4 regions of the Pseudomonas sp. TMW 2.1634 genome follow, and region 3 is predicted to be linked to each of the others. Evidence: predicted binding sites of a transcription regulator. Region 3 holds the regulator's gene; each other region holds the start of a gene.
What was found. The regulator FliA, encoded in region 3, starts transcription of late flagellar genes. The targets are predictions, from matches to a motif close to CTAAAGTTTNNNNNNNNNNNGCCGNTAA.
Positions count from the first base shown of each region.

Region 1 (7,687 bases), 1.5 Mb from region 3:
ACCTCGGTGATCAGCCAGCACGGTTTGAACATCGAGCAGACCGATCGCCTGTCCGGCCGTGTACCGCTGGATGCCCCGACCGAAGCGAGCAAAAGCTGCATCGAGCTGCGTGTATGCGGCGAGCCTGCGGACATTGACGCCCTGCGTGCCGAGTTCTTCAACCTGGCCCAGGAGCTGGGTGTGGATATCGCCCTGCAGGAAGACACCCTGTTCCGTCGCAACCGCCGCCTGGCGGTGTTCGACATGGACTCGACACTGATTGAAGCCGAAGTGATCGACGAGTTGGCCAAGGCCGCCGGCGTGGGTGAGCAGGTAGCGGCCATCACCGAGCGCGCGATGGCCGGTGAGCTGGACTTCAAGGCCAGTTTCAAGGAGCGCATGGCGCTGCTCAAAGGGCTGGACGTGGGCGTGCTGGATGCCATCGGTGCTTCACTGCGCCTGACCGAGGGCGCCGAGGTGTTGTTCGCCGAACTTAAGCGGCTGGGCTACAAGACGGCCATCCTGTCCGGCGGTTTCACCTACTTCGCCAAGCAGGTGCAGGCCAAGCTGGGCATCGACTATGTGTTCGCCAATGAGCTGGAAGTGGTGGACGGCAAGGTGACCGGCGTTGCAGTCGAGCCGATTGTGGATGCACAGCGCAAGGCGGACTTGCTGCGCGAACTGGCGCAAAAGGAAGGCTTGAGCCTGGAGCAGACCATCGCGGTCGGTGATGGCGCCAACGACTTGCCGATGCTGGCGATTGCCGGGCTGGGTGTGGCATTCCGTGCCAAGCCGCTGGTGAAGAAGTCGGCCAAACACGCGATTTCGACCCTGGGTCTGGATGGCGTGCTGTACCTGCTGGGCCAGCGTGACCGTAACAGCCAGGGCTAAAACAGCCCTGTAAATGACCTGTGGGAGCGGGCTTGCTCGCGATGCTGACACCTCGGTGCATCTGATTCACCGAGGTGATGCAATCGCGGGCAAGCCCGCTCCCACAGGGGGTCGGGTTATTCGGCGTGCGCCGGTACACCCATTTTCTGACCCATCATCACCGGCGTTCCTGCCGCCAGGCCTTCGGCCCATTTCACCTGATCCGCGCCAAACAGCACGATTGCCGTCGAACCCAGTTTGAAGCGACCCAGCTCGGCACCTTTCTCCAGGTGGATCGGCGCACGGGCAGCTTCGTCGTAACGGAAGGTTTTCAGCTCGCGTTTCGGCGGGGTGACCAGGCCGGCAAACACGGTTTCAATCGATGCCACGATCATGGCGCCGACCAATACCACGGCCATCGGGCCGCGCTCGGTGTCAAAAATGCACACGGCGCGCTCGTTGCGGGCGAACAGTTCCGGCACGTTTTCGGCGGTGGTCTGGTTGACCGAGAACAGGCGGCCCGGCACGTAGATCATCTCGCGCAGGGTGCCGGCCAGTGGCATGTGTACGCGGTGGTAGTCCTTGGGCGACAGGTAAATGGTGGCGAACTCGCCGCCCATGAACTGCGCCGCAACGGCCGGGTCGCCACCGACCAGTTCCAGCACGCTGTAGCTGTGGCCTTTGGCCTGGAATACACGACCGTGCTCGATCGGCCCCAATTGGCTGACAGCGCCATCGGCAGGGCTCAACACCGCACCCGGGGTTTGATCCAGCGGGCGCGCGCCGTCTTTCAGGGCACGGGTGAAGAAGGCGTTGAAGTGCTCGTAGGCGGTGACGTCTTCAACCAGGGCCTGGGACATGTCCACCTGATAACGCTTGGCGAACCAGCTGGTGAACGCATTCTTGAACCAGCGCACGCGGCATTCGGCAATGCAGCCGGCCAGGCGTGACAGCAGGTGATGCGGCAGCAGGTACTGACTGAGGAGAAACAAACGCTTTTTCATTCAAGGTCCTTAATTTTTTACAGGTAGCTCGACGGGGGTGTCGGGGTGGTTGCCCCATTCGCCCCAGGAGCCGGCGTAGCCTTTGACGCGCGGATAGCCGAGCGCTTTGGCAACGAGATAAGTAAAGCCAGAACGGTGGTGGGTCTGGCAGTGGGTAATCACTTCTTTGTCTGGCGTGATGCCCAGGTCCTTGAGGACCTGCGCCATGTCTGTGCGAATACGCAGGCTGCGGGTTTTATCCATGCCGGCGGTCCATTCCAGATGCTTCGCCCCGGGGATGTGCCCGCCCTTGGCTGCCAGCACTTTTTCACCGGTGTATTCGGCTTCGCTGCGCGCATCCCAGATCGCCAGGTCAGCAGCGCCCAGTCGGCTTTGCAGGTATTCGCGGGTTGCGGTGGGTTCGTCATGCAGGGTCAGCGAAACCGGAGCCGTGGCTGCGTCCGGAAGGTAATGGCTCAGGGCCAGACCTTCAGCAATCCAGCTGTGAATGCCGCCATCCAGATAGTGATAAGCCTTGTGGCCGATGACATCCAGCAACCAGATAAACCGCCCGGCCCAACCGCCGCCTTCGTCGTCATACACCACATAGACCGCGTCTGGGCTGTGGCCAAGCTCGCTGAACAGCGCTTCCAGCGCCGCCTGCGTCGGCAGCAGGCCGGGCGCCGGTGGCAAGCCCAGTTGCGTACGTTTCGGGTCGACGAAGCGAGCCCCCGGAATATGCCCGGCTTCGTAACGCGCAACGCTGGTCAGGTCGACCAGGATCAGTTCGGGAGCGTCGAGCCGGGCAAGCAGGTCGCGCGGTTCAATCACTAACGGCAAGCCAGAGAAGCCAGGCATGTGAAGCCTCCAGAGCAAAAAAGGGGGGGATTGTAGCGCTAGCGCCCGCGACTACTAAAGCTATTCAGGGCTTTCTCGATGCATTGGGCGGTTTTGCCAAATGCCTGCACGCTGGTTTCGGAAAACGGTCCGCCGCCCTGGTCCGCGAGGATCAGCATGACCACGCGGCCGTTATTGCTCAGCGAGCGTAGCAGCAGATGCTCGCCGGGGAACAGGCTGCGCAGGGCGTAGGGCAAGACGGCGGAGATCACCGCGTTGTTTTCGGGCGTCAGGCGCACTTGCGCAGGTTGTGTCATCAAGCGTTGCAGTGCGGTGCTGTCGCTGATGTTCACATTCAGGTCGAAGGCCGTTTTTGCCAGCCCGGCAATCTGGTTAACGCTCAGGCTGGTCGAGGTTTTGTCAGCCATCAGCAGCATGACCCGGCGCATGCCGCAGGCCACCAAGGCGTCGCGGGCACAGGTGGTCAGGTGCATGGGGTTGGTGAATGCGCTGGGTTGTGCCAGCAGTTGCCCGCAATGCCTGCGCCAGGCAACCAGTGATTCGGCCGAGGGCGGCGGGGCAGCCAGCGAACTGTGCCCGCTGCGGCGCGCATCCCACGGCCAGAGCAATGCCTGGGCCGGGTGCCAAAGGTCGGGGGTGGAGTGATAGCGCGCGCTGCTTGCGGCCTGTTGATGCGCCTGCTGCTGGACTTCGTCCAGTGGCATTTGCAGGTACAGGCTGGTGACGTACTGCCAGCGCAGGTTGTGCGGGGTGTCCCAGGCCTGCTGGGCCGACAGTGCAAGGCAGTTGGCCAGCAATACGCTGTTGGCGGGCTGATTGAGCCAGCGCCGCAGCGCCGGGTCGGCGTCCAGGTGTTGTTGCTGGCGCAGCGGGTGATGGCTGTCGCGGGCGATATGCAGCACGTTGACCAGGGTGCGGCGCTCTTCGGTGATCACGGTGTAGCCGTGCATCACCCAGGCGGGCAGGCGCCACAGCTCGGCCAGGGTACGGCAGATATCAAACAGCGGTACGCCAAACAGCTGCAGCTCGACCTTTTTGGCGCATTCATTGTGCTCGACCACCCGCCGTTCCCAGGCTTCGAGCAGCTGTGGGTGGGTGAGCGCCAGGGCCCACAGCGGCGACAGAAACAGCAAACTGCCCCAGTAGATTTCCTGCCAGAGCCGCGCTAGGCGGTTGCCGAACAAGCCTATGGCCTGTTGCGCCGCGTGTTGGCTGATCAGCTGGATTTGCCGGTAGGCCAGCGGGATATCTTCGAGCGCCAGGGCGGGCACGCGTTCGAGCAACGCCTGGGTGCGCTTTAGGCCCAAGCGGTTGATGGCCACTTCAAGGCTTTCGGCAGGTTCGCTCAAGCTGCTTTGCGCTTGCTGGTTGGCCTCGCGGATCAGCCTCAGCGCCAGCGCCGGGCTGTCCTGCATGACTTCGGCAATTTCGCGCAACGAACGGCGACTGTCATTGATTGTCTTGAAGACCCGCGCATGGCTGGCTTGCGGGATCGGCAGGTCGACTGCGTCCAGGTGGGTCACCCAGGCATCCAGGGTGGTGGGTGTTGATGTCGGTGCGCTGGTTTCGTTGGCCATAATGGGGACGCGATGATCATCCAATGTGGGGGTCGAATGGCTTTTCGGCTCTACCGGCTATAGTCTGGCGCAGATTCGCCGATAAGGAGAAGAAGAGTTTTAGCTACGCTGGAATATGACCTTGAACCGACCCAAGAAGTACTTTTATATCTATGGCTAAAATTATCGGCATCATCGTCGTGTTCGCGAGTGTGCTCGGCGGATACGTGCTTTCCCACGGCAAGATCGGTGCACTGATCCAGCCGTTCGAGGTCTTGATCATTGGCGGCGCGGCCTTTGGTGCATTCCTGCAGGCCAACCCCGGTTACATGACCATGCACGTGATCAAAAAATCACTGGGCATGTTCGGTTCGCGTTTTTCCCACGCTTTTTATCTGGAAGTGCTGGGCCTGGTTTACGAGATTCTTAACAAGAGTCGTCGCGAAGGCATGATGGCCATCGAGAGCGACATTGAAGACGCGGCCGCCAGCCCGATCTTCGCCAAATACCCCACCGTGCTTAAAGATGAACGCATGACGGCGTTTATCTGCGATTACCTGCGCATCATGTCATCGGGCAACATGGCCCCCCACGAGCTTGAGGGGCTGTTCGACATGGAGCTGTACAACCTCAAGGAAGAGCTGGAGCATCCTTCCCACGCCGTTACCGGGATTGCCGACGGCATGCCGGGCTTCGGTATCGTGGCCGCGGTACTGGGTATTGTGGTGACTATGGCTTCGCTGGGCGAAGGCGACCAGGCGGCCATCGGCATGCACGTTGGTGCCGCGCTGGTAGGTACCTTCTTCGGTATTCTGGCTGCTTATGGTTTCTTTGGGCCTTTGGCAACGTCTTTGGCTCACGATGCCAAGGAAGAACTCAACGTGTACGAAGCGATCAAGGCCTCACTGGTGGCTTCGGCCTCGGGCATGCCGCCGTCGCTGGCAGTCGAGTTCGGTCGCAAGGTGCTGTACCCCAAGCACCGGCCCAGTTTTTCCGAGCTGGAACAAGTGGTTCGCGGTCGCTGATTTATGGAAAACAACCAGCCCATCATCATCAAGCGCGTAAAGCGCTACGCCGCAGGCCATCACGGTGGCGCCTGGAAAATCGCCTTTGCCGACTTCGCCACGGCGATGATGGCGTTCTTTCTGGTGATGTGGCTGATGACAGCCGCCACGCCCGAGCAAAAGATCGCCATTGGCGGTTATTTCAAGGACCCGATCGGTTTCAGCGAAAGCGGTACACCCTACGTTATCGACCTGGGCGGCACCCCCGCGCTGGCGCCGGAAAACACCCTTAACCCCGAAGAAAAACTGCAGCCCCAGCCCGACAAGATCAAGGTCGATGCCGAGCAGGTTGAAAGCATGGCCGAGCAGGTCGAGAAAGAGCGTCTCGAACTGTTGCTGCAAGAGTTGCAGAACAAGGTTGAAGAAAACCCGCAGCTGCGCAAGTTCAAGGACCAGTTGCTGTTTGAAATCACCCCGGACGGCCTGCGTATTCAGATCATGGATGCCGAAAACCGGCCGATGTTCGATGTGGGCAGTGCGCGGCTCAAGCCGTACTTCGAAGATATCTTGCTGGCGATGGCGGACACCATCAAGGCGGTGCCGAACAAGGTCAGCATCAGCGGCCACACCGATGCCATGCCTTACGCGGGCGGCGGTGATTATGGCAACTGGGAGTTGTCGGCCAACCGTGCCAATGCGGCGCGTCGCGCGCTGGTGGCAGGCAGCTACCCCGATGGGCAGATTGCGCGGGTGGTGGGGTATGCGTCTTCAGTGCTGTTCGACAAGGCCAACCCTTACAACCCGGTTAACCGTCGCATCGACATTGTGGTGCTGACCAAAAAGGCCCAGCAGGCGATTGAAGGTGAGCAGGGGGCGGAGGTGGTCAAACCGCAGGAATTGCCCAAGGCGCCGGTCGACCCGATCCAGTTGCCAGCCGACAAACAGCCACTGCCGATGCATGAAGAGCGCCAGAAGCTGAATCTGTTTGAAGATAAGGCGCCATAAACACTGTGGGAGCGGGCTTGCTCGCGATAGCTTCGGCGCGGTTCTACTGAACAGTCGCGTCGTTTGCATCGCGGGCAAGCCCGCTCCCACAGAAGCCGATCCGGGCTTTAGTAGCTGCTTTCAGGCAGGCTGGCAATGATCGAACGATAGCTGTTCATGCGCTGTTGCTGCACGCGGCCATCTTCCAGGGCCATCAGCAATGCACAGCCCGGCTCGCGGTCGTGTTTGCAGTCGCGGAAGCGGCAACGGCCAATCAAGTCGTTGAACTCGATAAAGCCCGCCTCGACATCAGCGCGGCTGACGTGGCCCAGGCCGAACTCACGAATCCCCGGGGAGTCGATCAGATCGCCGCCGCCCGGGAAGTGGAACAGGCGCGCCGTGGTCGTGGTGTGCGTGCCCTGGCCGGAAATCTCGGACAACGGCCCGACCCGCAGGTTGACCTCAGGCAGCAGGCTGTTGACCAGGGACGACTTGCCCACGCCGGACTGACCCACAAACACACTGATATGACTGTCCAGTTGCGCCTGCAACTGCTGCATGCCATCGCCGTGATGCGCCGACACTTCCAGCACCGGATAACCCAGTTGACGATAAACCCCCAGCAACGCATTCAGCGCCGGTGCGTTTTGCTCGTCGATCAGGTCAGCCTTGTTGAGCAGCAGCAGCGGGCGAATCCCGGCGTGCTCGGCGGCCACCAGATAACGGTCGATCAGGTTGGCGTGCGGCTCGGGCATGGGCGCGAACACAATCACGATCATGTCGACGTTGGCGGCAACCGGCTTGAGCTGGCCACGGCTGTCGGGGCGGCACAGCTCGGTCTTGCGCGGCAACTGGGCGACGATCACGCCGATGCCCTGGTTGCCGGCACGCCACACCACGGTGTCACCGGTTACCAGCGCGGGCAGGTTGGCGCGCAGGTGGCAACGGAACATCTGGCCTTTGAGCTCACCTTCCTGGGCTTCGACTTCGACCTGCACACCAAAGTGCGCGATCACCAGGCCGAGTTGCTCGGGGCCTAAATCGCCGCCTTCAAGCGCTTCGACGGCACTGGATTCGCGTTTGGCGGCGCGGGCAGCGCGCTCGCCCTGGATCTTTTCGATGCGCCAATTCTGACGACGGTTGAGCTGGCGTTTGGCCATGGGTGTTCCGTGTTGATAAAACGATAAGAAGGGTAAAACGCCGGGGAGTTTAGCACGAGGGCTGCGTGCCTAAGCTAAACTGCGCACCTAAGCACTGGAGGCCATTATGCAAAACGCGCAGAACCTGATCTGGATCGACCTGGAAATGACCGGTCTGGACCCTGACAACGACGTCATTATCGAAATGGCCACCATCGTCACCGACAGCAACCTCAACACCCTGGCTGAAGGCCCGGTGATCGCCATCCACCACAGCGATGCCGTGCTGGCGCGCATGGACGAGTGGAACACCC
Region 1 is NZ_CP016849.1:3,404,792-3,412,478, reverse strand. Features, by position in the region: gene serB (phosphoserine phosphatase SerB) at 1-870, shown strand, start outside; gene asd (archaetidylserine decarboxylase) at 987-1,853, opposite strand; gene BFC21_RS16155 (rhodanese-like domain-containing protein) at 1,863-2,690, opposite strand; gene BFC21_RS16150 (HDOD domain-containing protein) at 2,729-4,267, opposite strand; gene motA (flagellar motor stator protein MotA) at 4,420-5,271, shown strand; gene motB (flagellar motor protein MotB) at 5,275-6,255, shown strand; gene rsgA (small ribosomal subunit biogenesis GTPase RsgA) at 6,363-7,394, opposite strand; gene orn (oligoribonuclease) at 7,501-7,687, shown strand, end outside.
Region 1: motA (flagellar motor stator protein MotA) is a predicted target of FliA. The motif match lies at 4,325-4,352, and genes of this name have one in related genera.

Region 2 (7,687 bases), 1.7 Mb from region 3:
TGTGCGAGCCGATCTTTGAAAAGCCATTGAAGGAAATTTCCTTTGGCCAGGTGCTGATGCGCCTGTTCCAGACCGCTCGACGCTTCAATATGGAAGTCCAGCCGCAGTTGGTACTGCTGCAAAAAACCCTGCTCAATATCGAAGGCCTGGGCCGCCAGCTGTACCCCGACCTGGACCTGTGGAGCACGGCCCAGCCGTTCCTGGAGCGCTGGATGCGTGAGCGCGTCAGCCCCAAGACCCTGCTGCGCAACCTGCACAGCCAGGTCGAACAGATCCCGCACCTGGCCGGCATGACCCGCGACTTGCTCGAGCGCATGTCGCAGCCCCACGCCCACAACAAGCAGTTGATCGTGCGTGAACCCCGTGACAGCTGGTTCCTGCGCCTGATCGGGGCCGGGCATCTGGCTGCCGGTGCCTTGCTGGCCAGCCTCGGGCCGTTGCACACTGCCGGTTACTGGCCTGCCGGCATAATGCTGGCCGTGGGCTTGTATCTGATCGTGCGCCGATAGCCAGCTCGGGGCCAGGCTGGCAAACTGTGAATTCACCAGGCCTCAGCCACAGGGCTGAGGCAGGTTGTCGGAGTCGAACATGAAAGACTGGCTGGACGAGATCAAATGGGACAACGACGGCCTGGTGCCGGCGATTGCCCAGGACCACAAAACCGGGCGCGTACTGATGATGGCCTGGATGAACCGCGAGGCGCTGAGCCTGACCGCGGCCGAGAACCGTGCCATCTACTGGTCACGTTCCCGTGGCAAGCTGTGGCGCAAGGGCGAAGAGTCCGGCCATGTGCAAAAGCTGCATGAAATGCGCCTGGACTGCGACGCCGATGTGATCATCCTGATGGTCGAACAAATCGGTGATATCGCCTGCCATACCGGTCGTCAGAGCTGCTTCTACCGCGTGTACGAAAACGCCGAGTGGAAGACCGTCGACCCGGTACTTAAAGATCCGCACGCCATTTATCAAGCAGGACACTCCCATGACTGACACCCTGAGCCGCGTAGCCCAAGTGCTTGAAGCGCGCAAAGGCGCGACACCCGACAGCTCCTATGTGGCCAGCCTGTACCACAAGGGCCTGAACAAGATTCTGGAAAAGGTCGGCGAAGAGTCGATCGAAACCATCATTGCCGCCAAAGACGCCGCCATTAGCGGTGATTGCAGCGATGTGATCTACGAAACAGCCGACCTGTGGTTCCACAGCATGATCATGCTGGCCCAACTGGGGCAGCATCCTCAGGCCGTTCTGGATGAACTGGAACGTCGTATCGGCACCTCCGGCCATGTGGAAAAAGCCTCGCGGCCGTCCGCCTAACCCTTATTTGCAAAGGAACAGATCATGGGCATTTTTGACTGGAAACACTGGATCGTCATTCTGGTAGTCGTCGTCCTCGTGTTCGGCACCAAAAAACTGAAAAACCTGGGCACGGATGTCGGCGAATCGATCAAGGGCTTTCGCAAGGCCATGAACGACGACGAGAAACCCGCCGAGCCTGTGGTTCCGCCTGCGCAGCCAACAGCCGCGCCGCAGCCACACACCACTTCGACCCTGAACGAGCCGCACACCATCGACGTGCAGGCGCAAAAAGTCGAAGAGCCGACCCGCAAAGACGTGTGAGCCAAAACTAATGTTCGGTATCAGCTTCAGTGAACTGCTGCTCGTCGGCCTGGTGGCCCTGCTGGTGCTCGGCCCCGAGCGCCTGCCGGGTGCCGCGCGCACGGCGGGCCTGTGGATCGGGCGCCTGAAACGCAGCTTCAATGCGATCAAACAGGAAGTTGAACGGGAAATCGGCGCAGACGAAATTCGTCGGCAGCTGCACAACGAACATATCCTGTCGATGGAAGAGGAAGCCAAGAAAATTCTGGCTCCGCTGCAGGACGCTGTGAAGCCGTTAACACCCGCCGAGCCAGCAGCGCCAACAGAGCCTGCGAGCCCTGCGCCCGTAAGCCTGAGCAAGCCCGCATCCGACCCTGCGCCTCAACCGGCAGCGCCACACGACCCCACCCTGCCACCGCGAGCCCCTTAAGCGCATGAGCGATAAGCCTGAACACGACCAGCCAATGCCGCTGGTTTCGCACCTGACCGAGTTGCGTACCCGCCTGTTGCGCTGCATCGCGGCGATTTTCATCATTTTTGCCGGGCTGTTTGCCTTTACCCAGCAGATCTACACCCTGGTCTCCACGCCGCTGCGCGAATACCTGCCGGTGGGCGCAACGATGATTGCCACCGACGTGGCCTCGCCGTTCCTGACGCCGCTCAAGCTGACCATGATGGTCTCGCTGTTTATCGCCATCCCGGTGATCCTGCATCAGATCTGGGGTTTTATCGCGCCCGGCCTGTACAAGCATGAAAAACGCATCGCCGTGCCGCTGCTGGTGTCGAGCATCTTCCTGTTCTATGCCGGCATGGCCTTCGCCTACTTCCTGGTGTTCCCGCTGGTGTTCAAGTTTTTCGCCGCCGCCACCCCGGAAGGCGTGGCGATGATGACCGATATCAGCAGCTACCTCGATTTCGTCATGACCCTGTTCTTTGCCTTCGGCGTGGCCTTTGAAATCCCGGTGGCCGTGGTGCTGCTGGTATGGATCGGCATTGTCGAGGTGAAGTACCTGCGCAAGATCCGCCCCTACGTGATCATCGGCTGCTTCGTGGTCGGCATGATCCTGACGCCACCCGACATCTTCTCGCAAACCCTGCTGGCGATCCCGATGTGGATGCTGTTTGAAATCGGCATCCTGTTCGGCAGCCTGGTCAGCAAGAACAAGCGCGGTGATGACGCAGACGAGCCATCGGCTGACAACGACGCCCAACCGCCAGCAGCACAACCGTGAACCTGCTGCTCCTCGAAGAGGCTGATTTCATTGCCGCCGATCGCGTGATCCTGCGTGACCGGCGTCTGACGCATATGCAGGAAGTCCACCGTGCTGCTGTCGGCGACAGCCTGCGCGTGGGCCGCATCGGCGGGTTGATGGGCAGCGCCGAGCTGGTGCGCCTGGAGGCCAAAGAAGCCGAGCTGGTGATCCATAGCCTCGACCAGCCGCCACCCGCCAAGCTGCCGTTGACCCTGCTATTGGCCCTGCCACGCCCGAAAATGCTGCGCCGGGTACTGCAAACCGTGGCCTCGATGGGTGTGCCCAAGGTGATTCTGGTCAACAGCTACCGGGTGGAGAAAAGCTTCTGGCAGACCCCGTTCCTGGAGGCCGAAGCCATTCGCGAGCAGTTGATCCTGGGGCTGGAGCAGTCCCGGGACAGCGTATTGCCCGAGGTCATCATCGAAAAACGCTTCAAGCCGTTTGTCGAAGACCGTTTGCCGGCGCTGGTCGAAGGCACCCTGGGCCTGGTGGGCCACCCGGGGGATCATCCGGCCTGCCCGCGCGGGCTGGACGAGGCCGTGACCTTGGCCATTGGCCCGGAAGGTGGCTGGATCCCTTACGAGATCGACCTGCTGGCCAAGGCCGGCTTGCAGCCGGTGCAACTGGGCGCACGCATCCTGCGGGTTGAAACCGCTGTCACCGCCCTGCTGGCCCGGTTGTTCTGACCCTACAACCCGTGGTCGCTGCAGCAGCGGCTACGGGTTGTTGATCTGCATCACACATTCGACCACCCCCCTTCAGTTCTACTCCTGCGCGCCGATGCCCTGATAACCCATCAAAGACCGTCACGAGTCTCGGTTAGTAAAGGAGTATCACCATGTACCGTTGGCTGGCCACACTGCTCGGCAATATAAGCGTCAATCGCAAACTCAGCCTGGGTTTCGGCCTGGTACTGGTGCTGACCCTGCTGATTGCCGGCACAGGCTGGAAGGGGCTGGTCTCAGTGATCGACCGCGGCGACAAGCTGGCCAATATTTCGAAAATCATCAGCCTGACCAAAGACCTGCGCATTGCCCGCCTCGAATATGAACGCCAGCCCGGTGAAAGCGCACTTGCCGGCGTGACTACCCAACTGAACGAACTGGACAACGCCCTGGAGCTGACGCGCTCACAACTGACCGCGCCCGACGACCTGGCCCTGGTTGAGCAGCAACTCAACGCCGTGGCCGAGTACAAACGCGCCTTCGCCGACCTGATCCAGGGCTCCCAGGCCAGCGATCAAGCCGTTGAGCGCATGCACCAGCAGGGCAATGTGTTGATCGAGCAAAGCCAGAAACTCTCGGCCTTGCAGGCAACCAAACGCAACAACGAAAGCCGCCAGGCCACACACCTGCTGATCGGCTGCACGCTGCTGGCACTGGTACTGGGCATCATTGCTGCCTGGGTCATCACCCGCCAGATCGTGATCCCGCTGCAACGCACGCTCAAGACCGTTGAGCGCATTGCAGCAGGTGACCTGACCCACGACCACCCCACCGACCGTCGCGACGAACTGGGGCAGCTACAACAAGCCATTCAACGGATGACCCAGGGCCTGCGCGAACTGATTGGCGGAATCAGCGATGGGGTGACGCAAATCGCCAGTGCTGCCGAAGAGCTATCTGCCGTGACCGAGCAAACCAGTGCCGGGGTCAACAACCAGAAGGTCGAGACGGATCAAGTGGCCACCGCCATGAACGAAATGGCCGCCACCGTGCAGGAAGTCGCGCGCAACGCCGAAGAAGCCTCTGAAGCCGCAGTGGCCGCAGACCAGCAGACCCGCGAAGGGGATGCGGTAGTGGCGCAGGCCATTGCCCAGATCGAGAAGCTGGCGGTTGAGGTGGGCCACTCCACCGAGGCCATGAGCCATCTCAAGCGCGAAAGTGACAAGATCGGCAGCGTGCTGGACGTGATCAAGTCCGTGGCCCAGCAAACCAACCTGCTGGCTCTGAACGCGGCAATTGAAGCAGCGCGGGCCGGTGAAGCCGGGCGTGGTTTTGCCGTGGTGGCCGATGAGGTGCGCAGCCTGGCGCAGCGCACGCAAAAATCCACCGAAGAAATCGAAGAGCTGATTGCCGGCCTGCAAAGCGGTACCCAGCAGGTGTCCAGCAGCATGGACAGCAGCCGCGCCCTGACCGACAACAGCGTTGAGCTGACCCGTCGTGCAGGCGAGTCACTGGGCACCATCGCCCGCACGGTGTCGACGATTCAGGGCATGAACCAGCAGATTGCCGCCGCCGCCGAGCAACAGAGTGCGGTGGCTGAAGAGATCAACCGTAGCGTATTGAACGTGAGGGATATATCGGACCAGACCGCCGCCGCCAGCGAAGAGACGGCGGCGTCCAGCACGGAGCTGGCGCGGTTGGGCACGCATTTGCAGACATTGGTGGGGCGGTTCAAGGTCTAGCCCCCTGCCCCTGTGGGAGCGGGCTTGCTCGCGATTGGATCGACGCGGTTATCCTGACAAACCGCGGCGCCTGCATCGCGAGCAAGCCCGTTCCCACAAAAGCAGGTAGGCCCTGCTTTTAAAGCACCTGACGCAAAAACGCCTGGGCGCGCAGGTCTTTAGGCGAGGTAAAGAAGTCTTCCGGGGCGGAGTCTTCCAGCAGCTTGCCGTGGTCGAAAAACAGCACGCGGTTCGCCACTTCACGCGCAAAACCCATTTCGTGAGTGACGCAGACCATCGTCATGCCTTCGCGGGCCAGGGTCTTCATCACGTCCAGCACTTCACCGACCATTTCCGGGTCAAGCGCCGAGGTAGGCTCGTCAAACAGCATCACCTTGGGTTCCATCGCCAACGCCCGGGCAATCGCCACACGCTGTTGCTGGCCGCCCGAAAGGCGCGACGGGTACTCATTGGCCTTTTGCCCGATCCCGACCTTGTCCAGCAACGCCCGGGCCTTGGCCTCGCGCTCGGCCTTGCCGCGCTTGCGCACCACCTTCTGCGCCAGGCACAGGTTCTCCAGCACGGTCATGTGCGGGAACAGGTTGAAATGCTGGAACACCATGCCGACTTCACGCCGGTAAGCATTGACGTCGGTCTTGGGGTTGGCCAGGTCCAGGCCGTCGATGCTGACGGAGCCCGAATCGAAGTCTTCCAGGCCATTGAGGCATCGCAGGAAGGTCGATTTGCCAGAGCCCGACGGGCCGATCACCACCAGCACTTCGCCCTGGGCGACGGTGGTGCTGACGTTGTCCACGGCGCGCACGATATGGCCACGGGTGTCGAAGACTTTTACCAGTTCGCGAACTTCAATCACTTTGCGCGAGCCTCCGCTCAAGCCGGCTGGCGAAGTGCGACAGCGGCAGGTTGATCAACAGGTACAGGCCCGCTACGCAGAACAGGATTTCGAACGGCGAGAACGAGGTGGTGATGACTTCACGGCCGCTCTTGAGCAGCTCGGTAATGGCGATCACGGACACCAACGAGGTGTCCTTGACCAGGCTGATAAATTGCCCGGCCAATGGCGGCAGCACGCGTTTGAACGCCTGCGGCAACACCACATAGCGCATCGACTGGCTGCCGTTGAGGCCCAACGAGCGGGCCGCTTCGTTTTGCCCGCGCGCGATGGACTGCACGCCCGAGCGGATGATTTCAGCCACGTACGCACCGGTGAACAGCGACAGCGCGGCAATACCGGCAAATTCGCGGGACAGGTTGAGTACGGTGCCGATAAAGAAGTAGAAGATAAAGATCTGCACCAGCAACGGCGTGCCGCGCACCAGTTCTACATAGAGCGTCGAGAGGTCACGCAGGGTCGGGTTGTTCGACAGCCGGCACAGGCCGGTGGCCAGGCCAATGATCAAACCCAGTACGCCAGACACCAGCGACAGCCAGACCGTGGTCCACAAGCCCCACAGCAGCGGCCCGGCAGCCCAGTGGCGGTTGACGCCAATTACATCGCCTTCGTCGACTTCGTCGCCTTCGGCCAGTTGCAGGCTGTTACCGGTAACGGTCACCCGTTGTTCATTGCCATCTTCGCCACGCAGTACCACTTCGGCGCTGTCGCCCTTGCGTACCAGTTCGATGATGGTCGAGTGTTCAGCCGCCCGCTGGGCTTCTTCGGCCTGATAGGCGAAGTACTGCGGGACACGGTTCCAGCGCCATTCGTAAGACATCAGCGAGGTGGCGTAATACAACGCACCCGCCAGGCCGATGAGCACCAGCACGGTCAATACGTGCCAGGGCCACTGGACTTTTTTTTGTTTGATCACTTTCAGGTTCCACGTTTTGTGTCGCTAGGGAGGCCATCATCGCGAGCAAGCCCGCTCCCACAACCGGGGTGGGAGCGGGCTTGCTCGCGATTGATTAATCGGCCTTATTCCATGTCTTTGAGCCAGGCGGTGTCTTTGAACCACTTGTCATGGATGCGATCGTAAGTGCCGTCTTCGTGGATCTGGTGCAGGAAGTTGTTGATGAAGTTGATGCTGTCGTAGTCACCTTTCTTCAGACCGAAGGCCAGTGGCTCGTAGGTGAACGGCTGGTCAAGGAACACCAGTTTGCCGTTGCCGAAATTGTTGACTGCCACCACGTTGTAAGGCGCGTCGTATACAAAGGCATCAGCCTTGCCGTTAACCACGTCCAGTACGCCTTCAGGCTCGTTGTCGTAGCCGTGGTACTGGGCTTTGGACATCAGCTTGCGGGCGATCATTTCGCCGGTGGTGCCGATTTTCGAGGTCAGGCGATATTGCGGGTCATTGAGGTCTTTGTAGGACTTGATCTTGTCAGCCAGTTCCTTGCGTACCAGCAAGGTTTGGCCCACAACAATGAAGGGTTCGCTGAAGTTCAGGCGCAGGTTGCGTTCCTGGGTCAGGGTCATGCCGCTGCCGATCATGT
Region 2 is NZ_CP016849.1:3,558,106-3,565,792, forward strand. Features, by position in the region: gene ubiB (ubiquinone biosynthesis regulatory protein kinase UbiB) at 1-509, shown strand, start outside; gene hisI (phosphoribosyl-AMP cyclohydrolase) at 589-990, shown strand; gene BFC21_RS16780 (phosphoribosyl-ATP diphosphatase) at 983-1,315, shown strand; gene BFC21_RS16785 (twin-arginine translocase TatA/TatE family subunit) at 1,340-1,618, shown strand; gene tatB (Sec-independent protein translocase protein TatB) at 1,629-2,027, shown strand; gene tatC (twin-arginine translocase subunit TatC) at 2,032-2,829, shown strand; gene BFC21_RS16800 (16S rRNA (uracil(1498)-N(3))-methyltransferase) at 2,826-3,536, shown strand; gene BFC21_RS16805 (methyl-accepting chemotaxis protein) at 3,689-5,257, shown strand; gene BFC21_RS16810 (amino acid ABC transporter ATP-binding protein) at 5,376-6,110, opposite strand; gene BFC21_RS16815 (amino acid ABC transporter permease) at 6,103-7,062, opposite strand; gene BFC21_RS16820 (transporter substrate-binding domain-containing protein) at 7,170-7,687, opposite strand, start outside.
Region 2: BFC21_RS16805 (methyl-accepting chemotaxis protein) is a predicted target of FliA. The motif match lies at 3,607-3,634, and genes of this name have one in related genera.

Region 3 (7,687 bases):
GGCAAGGTGATCCAGGCCTTCGGCGAGGTGGTGATCGGCGGCAACTATGTAGTGGGTATCGTGGTGTTTGCGATCCTGATGATCATCAACTTTGTGGTGGTGACCAAGGGCGCCGGGCGTATCTCCGAAGTCAGCGCGCGTTTTACCCTCGATGCCATGCCCGGCAAGCAAATGGCTATTGATGCCGACCTTAACGCCGGGCTGATCGACCAGAACCAGGCCAAGCTGCGCCGTCAGGAAGTGGCCCAGGAGGCCGAGTTCTACGGTTCAATGGACGGTGCCAGCAAGTTTGTGCGCGGTGATGCCATCGCCGGTCTGCTAATCCTGTTTATCAACCTGATCGGCGGCATGGCGGTGGGGATTTTCCAGCACGGCATGAGCTTCAGCGAGGCGGGCAAGGTCTACGCGCTGTTGACCATCGGTGACGGTTTGGTGGCGCAGCTGCCTTCGCTGCTGCTGTCCACGGCGGCGGCGATCATGGTGACCCGGGCGTCGGGCTCCGAAGACATGGGCAAGCAGATCAACCGCCAGATGTTTACCTCGCCCAAGGCGCTGGCTGTCTCGGCAGGCATCATGGCCATCATGGGCATTGTGCCCGGCATGCCGCATTTCTCCTTCCTCAGCCTGGCGGCTGTCGCCGGTGGCGCCGCGTACCTGATGTGGAAAAAACAGAACGTGGTCAAGGTCCAGGCCCTGCAGGAGGTCAAGCGCCAGCAGGAACTGCTGCCATCACCCGCCCGTGCCCAGGAAACCAAGGAGCTGGGCTGGGATGACGTCACGCCCATCGACATGATCGGCCTGGAAGTGGGCTACCGTCTGATTCCGCTGGTGGATCGCAACCAGGGTGGCCAGTTACTGGCGCGGATCAAGGGCGTGCGCAAAAAGCTGTCCCAGGATTTGGGCTTCCTGATGCCCACCGTGCATATCCGCGACAACCTCGACCTGGCCCCCAGCGCCTATCGCCTGACCCTGATGGGGGTGATCCTGGCCGAAGCCGAGATCTACCCCGACCGCGAAATGGCGATCAACCCGGGGCAGGTGTTCGGCACGCTCAACGGCATTACCACCAAGGACCCAGCCTTTGGTCTGGAAGCGGTGTGGATTGAGGTCAGCCAGCGTAGCCAGGCGCAATCGCTGGGCTATACCGTAGTGGACGCCAGTACCGTGGTGGCAACGCACCTCAATCAGATCCTGTACAAACACTCCCACGAGCTGATTGGCCATGAAGAGGTGCAGCAGTTGATGCAGTTGCTGGCCAAGTCCTCGCCAAAACTGGCCGAGGAGCTGGTGCCGGGTGTATTGAGCCTGTCGCAATTGCTCAAGGTGTTGCAGGCCTTGCTCGCCGAACAGGTGCCGGTACGGGATATCCGCAGCATTGCCGAAGCCGTCGCCAACAATGCCCACAAGAGTCAAGATACTGCCGCTTTGGTTGCCGCGGTGCGTGTGGGCCTGTCCCGTGCCATCGTGCAAAGCATTGTAGGCGTTGACTCCGAGCTGCCTGTGATCACCCTGGAGCCCAGGTTGGAACAAATATTGCTCAATAGTTTGCAGAAGGCCGGAGTTGGCCAGGAAGAGGGCGTTTTGCTGGAGCCAAGCATGGCAGAGAAGCTCCAGCGCTCGTTGATCGACGCTGCTCAGCGCCAGGAGATGCAAGGCAACCCGGTTATCTTGTTGGTGGCAGGCCCGGTACGCGCAATGTTGTCGCGCTTTGGCCGTCTGGCGGTGCCCAACCTGCATGTGCTGGCTTACCAGGAAATCCCTGACAATAAGCAGGTCACGATCGTTGCGACAGTAGGCCCTAACGGCTGAGGGTTTGGTTTATGCAAGTGAAGCGATTTTTCGCCGCCGATATGCGTCAGGCCATGAAGCTGATTCGTGATGAGCTGGGGGCTGACGCCGCCATTATTGGCAACCGCCGCATCGCCGGGGGCGTTGAGTTGACCGCGGCCCTGGACTACAAGCTGTCCGCGCTGGCACCCCGGGTGCCGAACATTGAGCTGGAAGAAGAGCTGCGCAAGACCCAGTCGCGGATTGTCTCGGCCCAGGCCGAGTTGAGCCTGCGCGGGGAAGGCGAGGCCGCAGCGGGAGATAACCGCCAGTTGTTTGCCGGTTTGCCGCTGACCGCTGCCGAGCCGTTGATCGAGCCGACCCTTGAAGAACCGCCGCGCCCGGCACCTGCGCCGCCCGCGCCGACAGTCGATCAGCGCGCTTTTGACAATATGCGTCATGAGCTCAACGGTTTGCGCGAATTGCTGGAAGTGCAGCTGGGCTCGCTGGCCTGGAGCCAGTTGCAGGACGCCAAACCGGCCCAGGCCAATCTGTGGCGGCGCCTGCAGCGCATCGGCCTGTCGGGGCCGTTGTCCCGTGATCTGCTGGCGCAAGTGGCGGGCATCGAAGAGCCGCGCCAGGCCTGGCGGATGCTGCTGGCGCATCTGGCGCGGATGATCTCCACCCCCGAGCTGGAGCCGCTGGAAGAAGGCGGGGTGATTGCGATGGTAGGCCCGGCGGGGATGGGCAAGACCACCACCCTGGCCAAGCTGGCAGCCCGTTATGTGCTCAAGTACGGCGCGCAGAATATCGCCCTGGTGAGCATGGACAGTTTTCGCATTGGCGCCCAGGAGCAACTCAAGACCCTGGGGCGTATTTTGAATGTGCCGGTGACCCATGTGGCCCCCGGCCAGTCGCTGGGCCAGACCCTCGAACCGCTGGTGCGCAAGCGCGTGGTGCTGGTCGATACCGCGGGCCTGCAAGCCAGCGACCCGGCGTTGCGCCTGCAGCTCGAAAGCCTGGCCGGGCGCGGGATCAAGGCCAGGAATTACCTGGTCTTGGCCACCACCAGCCAAAAGCAGGTGCTGACGGCCGCGTACCTCAGTTACAAGCGTTGCGGGCTGGCCGGTTGCATCCTCACCAAACTGGATGAAACCGCAAGCCTGGGCGAAGTGTTGAGCCTGGCGATCAGCAACGAGCTACCGGTGGCGTACCTCACCGACGGCCCGCGGATCCCGGACGATCTTCACCTGCCGCGGCGTCACCAGTTGGTGAGCCGGGCAGTGAGTGTGCAAATGCAGGAAGAACCCAGCGAAGAGGCCATGGCCGACATGTTCGCTGATATCTACCACAGCCCGCCCAAACGGGTTGGCTGAGGTCGTCAAAATTACGTTGCAATGTACCTACATCGGCTGGTCTGAAGGTGTTGTTCCACTGGGGAACGCGCAGCCAACGCATGTAGCCGCGTCTAAGTAAGACAAGGTAAAGAAAGATCATGGGCAGCATGCATCCCGTACAGGTGATCGCAGTGACCGGCGGCAAGGGTGGCGTCGGTAAAACTAACGTGTCAGTCAACTTGTCCATCGCATTGGCCGAGCTGGGCAGGCGCGTTCTGTTGATGGACGCGGACCTTGGGCTGGCGAACGTCGATGTTTTGCTGGGCTTGACCCCGAAATTCACCCTGGCCGATGTGGTCGAGGGGCGTTGCGAGCTGCGCGACGTATTGCTCCAGGGCCCCGGCGGGATCCGCATCGTGCCAGCGGCCTCGGGTACCCAGAGCATGGTGCACCTGAGCCCGGCGCAGCATGCCGGTCTGATCCAGGCCTTCAGTGACCTGGGCGACAACCTGGATGTGCTGGTAATCGACACCGCCGCCGGGATCGGCGAGTCGGTGGTCAGCTTTGTGCGCGCCGCCCAGGAAGTGCTGTTGGTGGTGTGCGACGAGCCGACCTCGATCACCGACGCCTATGCGCTGATCAAGCTGCTCAACCGCGACTACGGCATGAACCGCTTCCGCGTGCTGGCCAACATGGCCCAGAGCCCGCAGGAAGGGCGCAACCTGTTCGCCAAGCTGACCAAGGTCACCGACCGCTTCCTCGATGTAGCCCTGCAGTATGTGGGCGCCGTGCCCTACGACGAATGCGTGCGCAAGGCGGTGCAAAAGCAGCGCGCTGTGTACGAAGCGTTCCCGCGTTCCAAGTGCTCACTGGCGTTCAAGGCCATTGCGCAAAAAGTCGATACCTGGCCGTTGCCCGCCAACCCCCGGGGTCACCTTGAGTTCTTTGTCGAACGTCTGGTGCAGCAGGCAGGGGGGCGCTTTTAATGACGGCCAGCGGTTACCGCATGTACAGCAAGTCGTCGCGCGACAGCCAGTACGAACTTATCGAGCGCTATGCGCCCCTGGTCAAGCGCATCGCCTACCACCTGCTGGCGCGTTTGCCGGCCAGTGTGCAGGTGGATGACCTGATCCAGGCCGGCATGATCGGCCTGCTCGAAGTCTCGGGTAAATACGACGCCAGCAAGGGCGCGAGTTTCGAGACCTACGCCGGTATCCGTATCCGTGGCGCGATGCTCGATGAGGTGCGCAAGGGTGACTGGGCGCCGCGCTCGGTACACCGCAATACGCGCATGGTCAGTGACGCAATTCGGGTAATTGAAGCAAAAACCGGTTGTGACGCTAAAGATCATGAGGTTGCGGCCGAACTCCAGTTAAGCCTTGACGATTATTACGCCATTTTGAATGACACCCTGGGCAGCCGCCTGTTCAGTTTTGATGACCTGTTGCAGGACGGCGAACACGAAGGGTTGCATGAAGATGGCGCAAGTGCCCATACGGAGCCGTCGCGCGACCTTGAAGACGAACGCTTCCAGGCCGCGCTGGCCGATGCGATTGCACACTTGCCCGAGCGTGAACGGCTGGTGCTGGCGCTGTACTACGACGAAGAACTGAACCTCAAGGAAATCGGCGAAGTGCTGGGGGTCAGCGAATCCCGTGTCAGCCAGTTGCACAGCCAGTGCGCGGCCCGCTTGCGGGCACGTTTGGGGCAGTGGCGCGCGCACTAGGGTCCTTGATACCTGTGGGAGCGGGCTTGCCCGCGATGGGGTCGACGCGGTGAATCAGTAACGCCGCGTCGTCCGCATCGCGGGCAAGCCCGCTCCCACAGTCGATTCTGGCTGTGTTTGAAAACGAATTGATTGAATGACGCGTTCAGCAGATGAGCGCGTTAAAGACTGCTTGGAGGTCGAATTGGACAAGAACATGAAAATCCTCATCGTTGATGATTTCTCAACGATGCGGCGGATCATTAAAAACCTGTTGCGTGACCTGGGGTTCACCAACACGGTCGAGGCGGACGACGGCACCACCGCGTTGCCGATCCTCAACCTGGGGCATATCGACTTTCTGGTGACGGACTGGAACATGCCGGGCATGACCGGCATCGAGTTGCTGCGCCATGTACGTGCCGACGAAAAACTCAAGCACTTGCCGGTGCTGATGGTGACCGCCGAAGCCAAGCGCGAGCAGATTATCGAAGCGGCCCAGGCCGGTGTTAATGGCTATGTGGTCAAGCCGTTCACGGCTATCGCACTCAAAGACAAAATCGAAAAGATCTTTGAACGCATCGGTTGATCGGTTGCCTTGGGGGCACTATGGAGCATAAAGATTGCACACAGGCCGATTTTGAATCGACCCTGAAAAAACATGCTCACGAATTGGTCGAAAGCCTTGAACGAGGCCAGTTTGGCGATGCCGTGCAGTTGATTCACGAGCTTAACCAGACCCGCGACCGCGGCCTGTATCGCGAAGTCGGCAAGCTGACCCGCGAACTGCACAGCGCCATTGTCAATTTCCATATTGATCCGAGCATGCCGCAAGCCGAAGAAGTGTCGCAGATCACGGATGCCACTGAACGTTTGGCTTATGTTGTGAAACTCACGGAAGCGGCAGCCAACCGGACCATGGACCTGGTGGAAAACAGCACGCCACTGGTCAACGGCCTGGGTCAGGAAGCCAAGGAACTGAGCGCGGATTGGGGGCGTTTTATGCGCCGCGAAATCGGTGCCGAAGAGTTTCGCGAGCTGGCGCGTCGGGTTGACAGTTTTTTGACGCGCAGTGAAACGCAAAACAACATCGTCTCCGCCAATTTGACAGACATCCTGCTGGCCCAGGATTTCCAGGATTTGACCGGTCAGGTGATCAAGCGCGTGACGCAACTGGTGACGGACGTGGAGAGCAATCTGCTCAAGCTGGTGTTGATGGCCAGCCAGGTCGATCGCTTTGCCGGCATCGAACACGACCGTGAAGCCTTGCGTGCAGAAAATAATTCGCAAAAAAACCAGGCCAAGGGTGAAGGTCCGCAGATTCATGCCGATACACGTAATGACGTCGTATCCGGTCAGGATGATGTAGACGATTTGTTGTCCAGTTTGGGTTTTTAGGTCTTGAAGAGGCGTGCGGGCGCTGTTGCCCGGCGTCGAAGAGCCTTTTTCAAGGAGCACGTACATGAGCTTCGGCGCCGATGAAGAAATCCTTCAGGATTTCCTGGTTGAAGCCGGCGAAATTCTGGAGTTGTTGTCCGAGCAACTGGTCGAGCTGGAAAGCCGACCGGATGATGCGGATCTGCTCAATGCCATTTTTCGCGGTTTTCACACTGTAAAAGGGGGCGCCGGCTTCCTCCAGCTCCACGAACTGGTGGAATGCTGCCATATCGCCGAGAACGTCTTCGACATCCTGCGCAAGGGTGAGCGCAGCGTCGACGCGGAGCTGATGGACGTGGTGCTTGAGGCCCTGGATGCGGTCAACGGCATGTTCAGTGAAGTGCGCGAGCGCAGCCCGATCACCGCCGCAACCCCCGAGTTGCTGGCGGCACTGGCGCGCCTGGCCGAGCCTGCTGCTGCGCCAGCAGTGGTGGCGCCAGTCGCAGCGCCAGTGCTGCAAGCGCCGGTGACCGATATCACCGACAGCGAATTTGAGCAGTTGCTTGACTCCCTCGATGCGGTCAAGGCGGCTGCGGCCGAGCCTGAGCCTGAGCCTGAGCCTGCGGTCCCGACAGAGCTTTCGGCCAGCGACGAAATCAGCGACGCCGAATTTGAACTGCTGCTCGACCAGTTGCACGGCAAGGGTCAGTTCTCCACACAGGCTGCGACGGTTGCCGTGGCGCCCGCTCAAGCCCCTGCGGCGCCTGCTGACGTCAGCAATGAAATCACCGACGACGAATTTGAAGCCTTGCTCGATCAGTTGCATGGCAAGGGTTCGTTCAATACCGATGCGCTGCCCGCTGCTGCCAGCGAGACACCTGCCGCACCGTCGGCCAGCGCCGCCGAGGCGAGTGCTGACCCCGACCTGATCAGCGATCACGAATTTGAAGCCCTGCTCGACGAGATGCACGGCAAAGGCAAGTTCAGTGCGGACTCGGCAACGGTGGTGGCCGCAGTAGCCCCGGCCAAGCCGGCTGCGGCAGCTGCGCGTCCGGCACCGGCCCGTGCTGCAGCGGCACCTGCGGAAAAACCGGTCGCCAGCGAAGCCGAAACCACCGTGCGCGTTGATACCGCGCGGCTGGATGACATCATGAATATGGTCGGCGAGCTGGTGCTGGTGCGTAACCGCCTGGTGCGCCTGGGCCTGAACAGCCATGACGAGGAGATGGCCAAGGCGCTGTCCAACCTCGATGTGGTCACCGCCGACCTGCAAACCGCCGTGATGAAAACGCGGATGCAGCCGATCAAGAAAGTCTTCGGCCGCTTCCCGCGGTTGGTGCGCGACCTGGCACGCCAGCTGAAAAAAGAAATCAGCCTGGAGCTGGTGGGCGAAGAAACCGACCTGGACAAAAACCTCGTCGAGGCCCTGGCCGACCCGCTGGTCCACTTGGTGCGCAACGCGGTCGACCACGGTTGTGAAACCCCGGAAGAACGCGCCGCC
Region 3 is NZ_CP016849.1:1,905,690-1,913,376, reverse strand. Features, by position in the region: gene flhA (flagellar biosynthesis protein FlhA) at 1-1,809, shown strand, start outside; gene flhF (flagellar biosynthesis protein FlhF) at 1,821-3,143, shown strand; gene fleN (flagellar synthesis regulator FleN) at 3,263-4,090, shown strand; gene fliA (RNA polymerase sigma factor FliA) at 4,090-4,830, shown strand; gene BFC21_RS09130 (chemotaxis response regulator CheY) at 5,027-5,398, shown strand; gene BFC21_RS09125 (protein phosphatase CheZ) at 5,419-6,207, shown strand; gene BFC21_RS09120 (chemotaxis protein CheA) at 6,272-7,687, shown strand, end outside.

Region 4 (7,687 bases), 380 kb from region 3:
GATTAAGGTCTACGAGGAAGAGCTTGAACCATTAATCAAAAAATTTGACATTCTGGTTGATCGAATACTTGAAGCCAAAAGGCTTGATGAAAATCCAGAGCAATTCTATAAGAGATTAAGAGAAAACACATATAAAATGGCAAGCCGCTTGGGTTCAGAGAAACGAAAGGATTACCTATTTAACGTTGGGGAACAACTAAAAGAACAAGGATTAGACCATGCCAAAGTGGAGTTAGGATTTACAGATAAAGTGAAACTTTTGGCATCCGACACGTTCACAAGAAAACAAGTTGTTGAGTTTGACAAGGAGGAAGCCCTGCAGGCGAAAGAAGCCAGAAAGAGAAGACTGCTAAAACTCAAGCCACCAAGCCCATATCAAGACCCTTATGACCCATATAGCTAACTCATAAAAAAAGCCCCTAAAAGGGGCTTATAAATAATTTGCGAGCGTCATCTTGCTTTTAAAGCCTAAATTTTGAAACCATAGAATGCAAATCTACCGCAAGACGCGAAAGCTCTTGACTAGCCGCATTGGTTTGGTTAGCCCCCGCAGACGTTTGCATTGACAAATCCCTAATATTAACCAAATTTCTGTCAACTTCACGGGCAACCTGTGCCTGCTCTTCCGAAGCACTGGCAATAACCAAGTTTTTCTGGTTGATTGAGGTAATTGCTTCACTAATTACCTCAAGAGCATCATTAGCTTCCCGAGCAACCACTAACGTGCCATTAGCACGGTCTTGGCTCTCATTCATAGCATCAACTGCACGGCCTGTACCTGATTGAATACCTTCAATCATTTGTTCTATTTCAGCTGTCGATTGTTGGGTTCTATGAGCCAACGCACGTACCTCATCCGCTACAACAGCAAAGCCACGACCAGCATCGCCAGCCCTAGCAGCTTCGATGGCAGCATTAAGTGCCAGCAAGTTTGTTTGCTCAGCAATTGAGCGAATTACTACCAGTACTTGACTAATTTCACCGGCACTCTGTGCCAAAATTTTAACTTCAGACGAAGTATCAGAGATATTACCAACGAGTTTATTAATGGACTCCAAAGTCTGACTAACCTTTTCACGGCCTTGATAGGTGCTTTTATCAGCAGCTTTAGAATCATCGGCAGTATTTACAGCGTTACGAGCCACTTCCTCAACCGCCGCTGTCATCTCATTTACCGCTGTAGCGGCTTGGTCGATTTCTGCACTTTGCTGGTTGAGTCCTCGATTAGTATCCTCCGTCACCGCATGTAACTCTTCAGAAGCAGAAGCCAGCATATTTGATGATTCGGAGATTCTTTTAATCGTATCATGCAAGCTAATCTGCATTTTTTTCAATGCAATTAGCAGGTGTGCAGGCTCGTCAGAACCATTTATCTTGATTCGTTGAGTTAAATCACCATCGGCAATTCTATCTGCAACTACCACCGCTTCAGCCAAAGGAGAAACGATACTCCGAGTAAGAACCACCGCGATTACAATCATCAGTATCAAAATAATAATCAACGCGACAACAATCATGAAAACAGCAGCATTAAATACTTTATTTGTTTGATCAGCAGCATAAACAGCACCTTTCTTATTAAACTTAATCAACTGATTTAAAAAAACCATCATTTGATCAGCATCATCAGCCAAAGGTCCATTTGCCATCTTAATTTCGTCAGCCCTTTCAGGTGAAGACAAAACTCCTTCTAAAATCTGACGCTGAACAGAAAGGTACTTTTCGTATGAGGTTTTAAATTTCTCGAAAATCTGACGATCCTCAGAGTCATCTATTTCCTTTTCATAACCTTTCAAGCTCATAGCAACATCTTGGTTTATACTTCTAACCAGATCAACGGTAGTATTTAGTTCGGATTTCCCCTCCAAAATCAACGTTCGTAAAGTCAGTGCTCTGGCTCGCCCTAAACTACTCCCAACCTCTCCCACAGCCTCGACTGCTGGCAACCACTCATTACGAATTTCGGCAGCTGCATCGTCCATTTGGTATGCTTGGAATAAAGCGATCCCTCCCATAACCAAAACGAGTAATGCGATAATTGTGAACCCAATACCGGCTCGACTACCAATGTTCATACTTCTAATATTCATCGACCGCTCCTAAACCCAAGACGTAATAAATCAGTACTTGCTGTATCGGCAAAAAAAATAATTTCTTGAATGAAAAAACTCATATCCTTCAGTCTAATTGATAGGCAGCATTGATTTTCAACACAAACCACAGTACAAACTCACCACTTACAGGCGGTAGTGTAATTCCCATTTCCCTTTGCCTGCATCGTGCAGGCTTTTTTATGCCAATAAAAAACCCGCGACTAAGCGGGTTTTTTACCATCTAAGTTTGACAAACTTCGAAAGTGTGGCAACTTGAAAGGAGCAGAAAAAGAAAACCACCCGGCAAGGTGGCTAAGGATACTACAATAAAATTTTAAAAAACTTTAATCAACACACTCATTTAATCATCAAAAAGTTTATTGTCAAGTCATCTTCCAAGGTTTTCTTTTTCTAAACAACCAATTAGAAGAGGAAAACAATGGGATGTATAAAACTATTTGAGGACTACTTACCAAAGAGACCTTATCACACCGATGATTTAATCAGCGGCTTAAAAATCAATAAAAAAGAAAAAGCTAAACTTGCAAGACTAGTTCAGCCCAATGGGCCTACACATAGATATTGGATGGTTTTTGACCTCGATAAATCTAATGCAGGGATGCACTGGGATGACGTGGGAGCACCAGCCCCAAACCTAATAGCTCGAAATCCGGCCAATGGGCACGCTCATTTGCTTTACCTCCTACAAACACCTGTCCGAACCGCAATCGACGGCAAAACCGCCGCTTTACGATACGCTGCAGCCGTTGAGGCAGGCTTGCGTAGTCGTCTGGGAGCCGACAGAGGCTATTCCGGGTTGATCTGCAAGAACCCGATCAATTCCCACTGGATCGTCCACCAATGGCAGGCCGATCCATACACGTTGGACGACTTGGCCGACTACATCGACCTAACCCCTGAAAAGGCCAAAGAAAAGCCCATAGAGGATTATGGCTTGGGTCGTAACTGTATGCTTTTTGACCAATTAAGAGCGTGGGCATACAAGGCGATTCGTCAGGGTTGGCCGACCTATGAACAATGGCTAAACGCTTGCCTAGACCGTGCCACCGGCTACAACGTTAATTTTACTACGCCGTTGGACATTTCCGAAGTAAAGCACACGGCCAAAAGCGTGGCGAAGTGGACGCATAGAAACTTTAACCGGGGCACCTTTGACGATTATGTCGCAAGAACCCATACAAGCGAGATACAGGCTTTCAGGGGTAAACAGAAGGGCAAGACCAAGAGAGAACGAGGTATTATCTTACTTGAAGCAGGAGCAACCATTAAGGAAGTCATGAAGGAGTTAAATGTAAGCCGTAGAACTATATTTTATTGGAGAAAGCAACCCTAGCATTATAATTAGTGCAAAAGCCTATATCAGATAATAGCACCCGGTGAGGGTGTTTCTTCTTCCTTTCCCGCCCATCCCCTCCCTTTCCTCCCCGTATCCCCCACATATACATACACCGCCCCACCGATATCGATATAACGCACGGAATTGGTCAAAATCGGCATTCTTCCACTCCGTTGATACAACGACACCAAGCCACACCACTACACGCCTAAAATAGCCAAATGCGTTATACCTCGCAGCATTATGGGTAGTGTAAAAAGCCTATATCAAAAACAGTCCAAAACAGCGTTAACCACTCAACCCAATACTTCCATAGGTTCGGAGATATGTCCCCCAACCTATATGTATGTATACATACATATCAAATTTCTCTCCTGATGAAAATTTCACACTTTTCAAAATTCATCAAAATGGGTGAATATCATTCACTGGGCTGATAAGCCTAAATATCCCGAAAGCGATTTGGGGCAGTAACCAAAAATCGACTTTTTACAAAAATTATTTTCTTGAAAAAATTGCCGTGAAAATTTAACGTTTTCATCGAATTTTTTTAGATATTTAATTTTTTAACCATTGAATTATGGCTTATTTACAGCAAAAAACCTTGTCAATAGCAAAACGAAAATAAATATAAGGTCGGACGTTAATGAGCAAATAGGGTTCAACCCTAAGCAAATCACTTAGTTGAAATTTGCCACAAAGCAGAACAAAAAACGACACTGCAAAAACTCAAAAATCGCTCTCAAATTAATTTCACAAAAAAATGTGGGGGATTGGTGACGTTAAAATTTCAAAAAAATCGAAAGTAGCCAATTTCCTACAATACATATCCCGGAAGCAAAACCTGAAATAGTTGAAGGTTCGGAGATATGACCTTGAAGCATTGACATATCAAAACCCTATGGTATTGGTATTATAACAACATAGGAGTTCTAATTATGAACAGGATGGAATATGCAGGAAAAATAGGCGGCATGGTTGGTGGATTTAAAAGACGTGAGCGTCAAAAATTTTTAATTTTGTTCATAAAAATAATAGAAATGGATGAGCTTCATGATATACGAATGACCTCAAACCTCGCTAAAAAGCTAATAGCAGCATTTTCAGGCTGCAAATCAATATCCAATGATGTTCTAATCAAGGAGTTTGCAAGAAGCGGGAACAGTGTAAAACAACAAAACCTTGATATGATTGTCCATTCATTAGTAGCACGATGGCAAGACCTTTATGAAGAACAGTGGAAAGAAGCAAAAATAAAAATAGACATTGAAGCCGACGAATACAAGCAATCTATTATCGAAAAGCTGGACATTAAACTATAAATACATGTAAAGCCCCACTTTACATACTTATACCCGTGAAGCTATTTTTCGCTTTGCGGATATACACATTCCTACACCGTAGGAATTTACAACCACTATGTATCCTGCCACGATACATACTTGTATCTTTAAACCAAATAATGACCTTCACGGGCATATATCCTACTCCCACAGAGTAGAAAATACCGCCTATCTTTTCGTTGAGCTAAGCAGCCATAGGTTCAAGGATATACCTCCGAACCATTAGCTATCACCCCCATCAACAACCCCTCTTTTAAAGTTTCTCTTTTATGTTATTGTAAATATAACAACATAAATAAAACCCATGGCACTCATCCGTAATAAAAAACAAAAAGGCTTAACTCTTTTTGAAACGCTTCTTTCATTATCAATAGTAATGTCTCTTGTCGTCAGCTTCCTTTGTTGGTATCTGGAACAACAGCGAGAGCAACAAGCCACTATATTCGGAAAAGATATAGTCTCCATCATCACCGCTTTTGACAAGCGTATCCATCTCGATGGCTGGGACATTGACAACTTCAAGAATGGCAGCGAGTGGAGTGGTTCTCCGGCCATCCTTGAAATGCTTAATAATGAATTTATCGCCAAAGACTCCACTTGCGGAAACCCCAAAAGCTGGGTGCCTGTTTTATCTAAAGAGAAATCAACACAACTCATTCCTTGTAAATTCTGGTCAAGAGTTCCATATGACTTCATTGCGAATGCAAAAATAACCCCCGACGAAGAAGGATTTATAAAAAACTACAAAGTCATCTTTCAACCGAAAAATGAAAAATCTTTTTCTCAAAATTTCCGATATTACAACAGAGCAAAAATTGCCGCCAATGCTAATGACTCTTTAAACGTGACTGGCGGTCATCAGTTCTACTTTGCTGCACTCTCCGACCCCGCTACAAAAATAACCAATACGGAATGCCTAGCTTTAAAAGCTAATTGCACATTAGTCGCCACCTACGACCGAGAGGGCGGAAACGAGTATTTAAGAGTAGATGGAACAAACTCAATGCTAGGCTCAGCAGTCGCGTTTAAAGAGTCCAAAGGGCATAACAGACTTCGCTGTATCAAATGGGTTAAAGACACAAGCGGAAGTGCTTGGGAGTCAAAAACAGTGGATTGTGGTATCGGAATCCATACAGAAACTGGCAGCCCGGTAGCGGTAGATGTAGCAGTAAACTCATCGACCAATGAAAGAGTGATGCTTGATAGACTTTGCCCTGTATATACTCACTCAGCAGATGGTCTTATCGAATCAACTGAAAACGCACCTTGTGGAATGCTTTCCCAAGACGACGCAGGAACAGAGGTTGCCTATCAGGTCATTGATACCCTTTCCGCAGGAAAAGGGCTAATCAAAACGCTTTACACAGATACAATATTTTCAGACGAAATAAACACCAATTACATGAACGTCAAGAAAGACTTGGCAGTTTTAGGCAATTCCAGAATGGATGGAACCTTGACTGTCAAAGGTAGAGGACAGTTCGACAACAACATAAACCTAACAAAAGTAGAAGCCGCTGGCACAAGTTGCTCTCCCAATGGCCTGCTCGCCAGAGACTTTAAAGGGCTAATTTTATCGTGCGAAAGCGGTATTTGGACAACTCAATCAACGTCCGGCATGTATGCGTTTTTTAACGCTACAAGCTGTCCACCGGGCTGGATCGCAGCAAACGGTTCAGGTGGAACACTCGACCTACGCGGGCAGTTCGTAAGGGCTTGGGATAACGGCAAGGGCATCGATCCGGGTAGATCCTTAGCTTCCGCCCAGCAAGACGATCTAAAAAGCCACAAACACAACGCTACGGCTTCGATGGATGGGTTACATAGCCACGAGACACGTCATACGCGAGATCGATCCCCAACAGACCCCGGCAACGCGGTTTTAGGTGATGAGAACTGGTATGGCATACAATCTGTCTGGTCGCAGCCAGCAGGGTTACACACCCACACGATTACAGTGCAAAGTTTCGGCGGTACTGAAACACGCCCTAAAAACGTGGCACTGCTTGCCTGTATGAAAAAATGATTTTTTATTGACTTTTTTATATGCATGGTAAGATATAATAAACCAAAAGCCACAACAGCTCCATAATGGCCGCGTACGACCATTATATATATCCAAACCTACAGGTTTAGTTGTGTGGCTCTAAGCTTTCAAATGGAAGTGCATATTTCGAGGCGAACCATGAGGTGCCGTTATTGGATTGTTTGACATGAAAGCAAACAACTCCATATGTGTCTTCTACGCCAACACCCATGAATGGAGGCAACCACAGCAATTCTAACGTGCCGTCACCTTCCCAGCCATGCCTCTTCAAAAGCATTTCAGCCTCACGAACAATAGCGTAGCCATCTGGGAACTCGCCTAGTGTTTCCCTTGCATTTAAGAAAAACAAGCGGTCATCGATAAAATGATAGGAGTATACAAAAAAATCTCGTACATCTTCAGGCGTCTCTCCGAGACTTGCCAACATATTTTCAAGACGCCAATTTCTATCCTTTACCATAAGTGCCTCTCATCCTTTTTATTTATAACTGTTTAGCTTCTTAGGGTAGCACAAATCATAAATAGCACGAGCCAAGGCATCATCGTATGGTACCCAGCACCCCGTTATTGCCATACCTTCACTTGTCCAGACCCCACCGTCAGACGAGTCAGAGTAAATCCACCAGATGGATTTACCCTCTACGATAGCAAACCAATTTGAATACCCTGAAGGAAGATGCTCACGCAACAGCCCCCTTTTTTCACTTTCTGCAGCATCCTGCCACGACCTAAATCGGCTGGTTTTCATACCATTCTGCACAATGTGCAATCGGATGCTTTCTCTGGTGTGCATACTGGACCTTTACTGTCCGACTTACCCCAATATACCAATGGCAGCCCCTCTCCG
Region 4 is NZ_CP016849.1:1,522,639-1,530,325, forward strand. Features, by position in the region: gene BFC21_RS07055 (hypothetical protein) at 1-403, shown strand, start outside; gene BFC21_RS07060 (methyl-accepting chemotaxis protein) at 462-2,090, opposite strand; gene BFC21_RS07065 (replication initiation protein) at 2,533-3,447, shown strand; gene BFC21_RS07070 (hypothetical protein) at 4,389-4,772, shown strand; gene pilV (shufflon system plasmid conjugative transfer pilus tip adhesin PilV) at 5,098-6,819, shown strand; gene BFC21_RS07080 (hypothetical protein) at 6,926-7,300, opposite strand.
Region 4: BFC21_RS07060 (methyl-accepting chemotaxis protein) is a predicted target of FliA. The motif match lies at 2,133-2,160, and genes of this name have one in related genera.